Linked DNA regions of Anaerosoma tenue. The protein of the gene in region 2 interacts with the protein of the main gene of each other region in a pairwise test. Links are inferred from orthologs where the notes say so. Each region holds a gene or a part of one and is shown on either strand. Other genes may lie near its edges.

The links.
Region 1: the proteins of cysK (region 2) and cysE interact in binary tests that used the Escherichia coli proteins (3 or more experiments, as listed by UniProt). The link is inferred for Anaerosoma tenue from one-to-one orthologs.

What each region holds. Positions count from the first base shown.
Region 1 is NZ_JALNTY010000003.1:291,640-294,568, forward strand. What follows is about bases 73-2,928. They hold cysE (serine O-acetyltransferase), read right to left. Parts: upstream 1,931-2,928; coding sequence 1,214-1,930; downstream 73-1,213. Other genes in these bases: cysS (cysteine--tRNA ligase), read right to left, coding at 73-1,233; ispD (2-C-methyl-D-erythritol 4-phosphate cytidylyltransferase), read right to left, coding at 2,030-2,928. Also shown: more of cysS, read right to left, coding at 1-72; more of ispD, read right to left, coding at 2,929-2,929.
Region 2 is NZ_JALNTY010000003.1:145,107-148,127, reverse strand. The notes cover bases 47-2,994. They hold cysK (cysteine synthase A), read right to left. Parts: upstream 2,027-2,994; coding sequence 1,067-2,026; downstream 47-1,066. Other genes in these bases: MSB02_RS08330 (anti-sigma factor family protein), read left to right, coding at 2,709-2,994; MSB02_RS08335 (RNA polymerase sigma factor), read left to right, coding at 2,182-2,709; MSB02_RS08345 (hypothetical protein), read right to left, coding at 644-988; MSB02_RS08350 (urease accessory protein UreH domain-containing protein), read right to left, coding at 47-560. Outside these bases: more of MSB02_RS08350, read right to left, coding at 1-46; more of MSB02_RS08330, read left to right, coding at 2,995-3,021.

The sequences.
Region 1 (2,929 bases), 150 kb from region 2 along the record:
GCTGATCATCGCTGTCGCCGCCTCGAGCCGCCCCGCGTATCGTGCGTTCCCCCCGATGCCGTGACTCTCGAGGAACGCGTTGGTGGTGCGCACGAGGTCGAAGATCGCCGCCAGAGCACCCGCGGTGTTGAAGTCGTCGTCCATGGCCGCGATGAACGCATCGTGGGCCGCCCCCGGCGCCGCCTCGAGCGCCTCGAGAACGAGCGGAGTCGCTTCCGGTAGTTCGCTGGCCGTGCGATTGCGCTTCGCCCACACGAAGTTGCGCAGAGGTGTCGTCAGCCGCTCGTATGCGCGTCCCGCCTCATCGAGGCGGTCGGTCGAGAAGTCGAGCGGACTCCGGTAGTGCGTCTGGAGCATGAGCAGTCGGATCACGGGAGCAGGATACCGGGCAAGCACGTCTTTCAGCAGCAGGAAGTTGCCGAGCGACTTGCTCATCTTCTCCTGATCGACCTGGAGCAGCCCACCATGGAGCCAGTACCGCACGAACGGTTCCCCGGTGGCGGCCTCCGACTGTGCTATCTCGTTCTCGTGGTGCGGGAAGATGAGGTCGCTCGCGCCGCCGTGGATGTCGAACGTGAGGCCGAGTTCCCGCTCGGACATGACCGAGCACTCAAGATGCCATCCGGGCCGGCCGGCCCCCCACGGGCTCTGCCACTGCGGTTCACCCGGCTTCGCCGCCTTCCACAACGCGAAGTCGAGCGGATCGTCCTTGCGCTCATCCACGTCGACACGAGCCCCGCTCTCCAGGTCGTCCACGTTCCGTCCTGAGAGCTTCCCGTACCCGGGGAAGCTGCGCACCGAGAAGTAGACGTCGCCGTCCACCGCGTAGGCGTGTCCACGCTCGATCAGGCGCTGGGTCATCTCGATCATCGCGTCGATCGTCTCGGTGGCTTTGGGCTGGACCGTCGGCCTCAGCACGCCGAGCGCGTCCATGGCCTCCCGGAACGCCTGCGTATACTCGGCGGCGACCTCTCCCGGCGCACGACCCTCCTCGTTCGCGCGAGCGATGATCTTGTCGTCCACGTCTGTGATGTTCTGCACGAACCGCACGTCGAATCCCCTGAACGTCAGATACCGCCTGATGACGTCGAACGTGAGGAAGGTCCGGGCGTTGCCGATGTGTATGTGGTTGTAGACGGTCGGTCCGCACACGTACATGGCAACGGTGCCGGGCTCGCGCGGAACGAACTCCTGCTTCGAGCGCGTCAGCGTGTTATAGACGCGGATCGTCATCGCTGTCCTCTCCTCGTTCGTCTTCGACGGGGAACACGCGCTCACCAGCCTCGGCACCGATACCCTCGTCGCGTACGAGACGAGCCTCGATGCGGTCCATCCGGCGCTGCAGCGCGCGGTACATCTCGATGATGGGATCGGGCAGATCCTCATGGTGGAGGTCGATGGTCTCGACGCGCTTTCCTTCGCGGACCACCACGCGACCAGGTACACCGACCACGGTGCAGTGTGGCGGCACATCGGAGACCACGACCGCGCCCGCTCCGACGCGCGTGGCACGTCCGATCGTGATGTCCCCGAGCACCGTTGCCCCCACGCCCACCACCACGTAATCCTCCAGGGTGGGGTGGCGCTTCCCGTGCTCCTTGCCGGTCCCGCCGAGCGTCACTCCCTGATAGATCGTCACGTCATCACCGATGACCGTCGTCTCACCGATCACGACACCCATGCCATGGTCTATGAAGAAACGCGCGCCGATGGTCGCACCCGGATGGATCTCGATTCCGGTGGCGCCGCGTACGCACTGGCTGATGCGCCGGGCCAGCCAGGTCCGCCCGGCGCTGTGCAAGCGGTGTGTGACCCGGTGCCACCACACGGCCCACAGGCCGGGGTAGTTCGTGAGCGCCGAGAACGCCGAAGGGCACGCGGGGTCGCGCTCCATGACCGCGTCTATATCCGCGCGCAGACGCGCGATCATCAGTCGGACCCTCCCATCGTCCACCCACCGGTGCCAGGTCGCACCACTATCACGTCACCATCCGAAGCGTGTCAACCAGCGCACGAGGCGCGTCTCCGGTCACGCCCTGCACCGCTCGAGCAGCGCCACCGCGTGAGCCGCGACTCCCTCTTTGCGGCCCGCGAAGCCGAGCCCCTCGGTGGTGGTGGCCTTCACACCGACACGCTCGACATCCACATCGAGCGCCCGCGCGATCCCCGCACGCATCGCCTCGCGATACGGGGCTATCCTGGGCTTCTCGAGTACGAGCACGGTGTCCGCGTCGACGAGCCGGAAACCTCTTTCGCGCATGAGGGCCGCCACCTCACGCAGCAGCCCGACGCTCGATGCGCCGGAATACCGTGGGTCGGTGTCCGGGAACAGGCGGCCGATATCCCCCTCCCGCAGTGCACCGACGATCGCGTCCATGAGTGCGTGAACAAGCACATCTGCGTCCGAATGCCCCGCCAATCCGCGCTCGTACGGGATGGTGACCCCGCCGAGCACCAGGGCTCGCCCCTCTGCGAACGCGTGGACATCGTAGCCGGTGCCGACGCGGAGAGAATCCATCCCTGCCCGTCCTTCCCGTGCCTGCAGCAACGCCTCGGCCACCCGAAGATCCTCCGGCACGGTGATCTTCACGTTGTCCCGTGGCCCGGCGAACACCCGCACCATGCCGCCGGCGTGCTCGACGAACGAAGCATCATCCGTGCCCGTCCACCCGGTGTGCGCAGCCTGCTCGTACGCATCCCGCACGGCTTGCGCCCGGAAGACCTGCGGCGTCTGAGCCGACCAGATCGTCGCGCGATCGGGGGTGGCAACCACCACGTCGAGATCATCCACCTGCTTGAGGGTGTCATACGAAGGGTGCCCCACCACCACCCCCGCACATTCATCGTCCCGCTCCAGCATCTCGATCGCTCCGGCGATCGTCGCCGGGGTGACCAGCGGTCGAGCACCATCGTGCACGACGATCACGCC
Region 2 (3,021 bases):
AAGCCGAGCATGAGCGGAGCCGTGCCGAGTCCGAACGCGAACATGGCGACCGCACCGCTCACCGCGCTGCCGCTCGCCGCTGCGTTGAGCTGCGCGGCCATGAGGGGAGCGCACGGCATGAGGCCCGTGAGCAGTCCGAAGGTGACGGGCGTGGCCATGGTTGAGCGCCCGTGCTCCGCGTCATCCACAGCCTTGCGGCGCACGGCCGTGAACGCGCGCAGCAGGAACGCGGGCGGTCTCGGCGTGAGGCGGGCGGCCCAGCGTGCCCGGCCGGTCATGGAAAGCGCGAGCACGATCATGTATGCGCCAGCGATGAGCATGACGTACGGCCGCACGGCATCGAGATCCAGTGCCGAGCCGGCCGCGCCCAGCAGCAGGCCCACGAGCACGTAGCTCGCGATCTTGGCCGCCTGGTAGGCGAGGTTGGGAACCAGGCGCTGGACGACGGTGCCGTCCTCGGCGCCCTTGAGGGCGTAGGTCACCACCATCGGTCCGCACATGGACACGCAGTGGAGGCTGGTGACAAGCCCCAGCATCAAAGACGGGATGAACAGTTCCATAGAGAGCACTCCTCATGTCGAGAGATACGCATACGCATACCCGCGAGCGGCGTCCGGCCGGCTCGCATCGATGAGGGGTGCTGTCAGATCGAGAGACGCATTCCGAGCGGGTCGAGCGGGGGAGGCGACGCCGTGGCTTCCGGTTGCGTCAGGAAGCGGTGGACCTGCACCGGGGCGTCAAGGGGATCGAGGTGCGCGACGACGAGAGCGGGCTCGACCATGTGGCCCTGAAGAGCGGTCGCGTCGTCGTGCGAATGCTTCATCACGATCGACTCGGGGCAGTCGTCGCACGCCGGCATGAAGTCCGAGCACGTCCCGGCGGCCACGTCGCCGCAGTCAGGCATGGCGCACACGGGCGTGGCGGCGCTCACCAACACGACGGCGACGAACACCGTCGTGAGCAACCGTATGATCTGTGCCGCATGCACCATCGTTCCTCGCTGACGCAGGTCCGCGATCCTGAGCGGTGCATATGCAACCGATATGCCAGGAGCGAGCCGTCGTGCTTACGCTCCGTACCCCTCCCACAGAGGAGTGGAGAGGTATCGCTCTCCGGTGGATGGCGCAACCGTCACGACCGTCATGCCATCAGCCTCCGCCATGCGTGCGAGCCTCAGCGCGACAGCGACGTTCGCTCCGGTGGAGATGCCCACCAAGAGACCTTCCTCGGCCGCGAGTCTGCGGGCCATGGAGATGGCGTCGCCGGTGGTGATCGTCTCCACAGAGTCGAGCACAGAGGCATCGAGCACCGAGGGAACGAAGTTGGCGCCGATACCCTGGATGCCGTGAGGAGCCGGCTGGAGCGGCCGTCCGGCGAGGGTCTGAGTGATGATCGGCGACTCCTCGGGCTCCACGGCCACTATCCTGCACCCCGGCCGCCGCTCCCGGAGGTAGCGCCCCGCGCCGGTCACGGTCCCTCCGGTGCCCACGCCGGCCACGAACGCGAAGAGCTGTTGCGCGCCGAGCGCTTCGTCGATCTCGGGCCCCGTGGTCTCGTAGTGGGCGGCGGGACCGGCGGGGTTCTCGAACTGCCGTGTGAGGTGGGCACCGGGTGTGCGCCCGGCGATCGCCTCCGCCTCGGCCACCGCGCCCGCCATACCCTCGGCCGCCGGCGTGAGGACGAGCTCGGCGCCATACGCGGCGAGCAGCGCCCGCCGCTCGCGGGACATCGACTCCGGCATCGTGAGCACGACACGATACCCGCGCGCGGCTCCGATCATGGCCAGCGCCACGCCCGTGTTCCCCGAAGTGGGCTCGATGATGACCGAGCGGCCGGGCTCGATGAGCCCGCGCTCCTCGGCGTCGTCGATCATGGCCCGGGCGATCCGGTCCTTGATCGAACCCCCCGGGTTGCGCGACTCGAGCTTGACCGCCACGCTGGCCGGGAGTCCGGCCGCGATGCGGCTCAGCCGGATGAGCGGCGTGCCGCCTATGGTTCGATCCACGCGGTCGTAGATCCCGGCCATGGTTCCTCCCGGTGGTTGGCGTCGTCCCTCACAGGGTACCCGTGCAGATGGGTGACGTTCAAAGTCATCGTCGGCTCCGGCGTCACCGATGCCGTATGCAAGGGAACCTTCTGGTCGTCCCGGTCATCTAACAGGGTGACCGAGAGGAGGGGATCGTGGAAGACCACGACCTGGTGGCCCGTGCTCAGCAGGGAGACGGGCAGGCGTTCACGCTGCTCGTGCGACGTCACGAGCGGACACTGTACGCGACCGCGTACGCGATGACGAGGTCGCAATGGGACGCGGCGGATGCCGTGCAGGACGCGCTGATGACTGCCCATGCCAAGCTGCGAACGCTGCGTGACCCGGACCGCTTCGGCGCCTGGCTGAGCCGGATACTCGTGAACCGCTGCAACTCGATGCTGCGGTCGCGTACGAGGACGGTGCCGGTGGCCGAGCCTCCCGAGCCCGCCGCCTTCCGCTGGGACGGGCCGGAAGACGGGATGGACCTCATGAATGCGCTCCAGCGGCTGACCCCGGATCACCGCGAGGTCCTCGCCCTCAGGTACTTCCGCGACCTCAAGCTGGAGGACATAGCGCGCGTCCTCGGCTGCCCCGCCGGTACGGTGAAGTCGCGCATCAACCGGGCCCTCGGCGCGATGCGTGCCGAGATGGACCATCCGACCCTTCAGGAGGTGCGCTGATGAACTGCCACGAGGCCATGGACGCCCTTGAGATGTACATCGCGGGAGACCTTGACGAGAGCGAGTCCCTCGACGTCGCCGCCCACCTCGCCACGTGCGACGGATGCGCTGCCGAGTACGAACGCCTGCGCACGCTGATCGGCGGCATGCGGGGTATCGCCGAGTCGTTCGTGCCGGTGGAGCGGTTCGTCGCGCCGGCGCCCGCCACCGTCGCGCGTCGCGCCGGCTGGGGATGGCGTGTCGCCACCGCGGCTGCGGCGCTTCTGGCGGCGGTGTCGGTGAGCGCGCTCACGGTGTCGGCGCTCGCCCGGC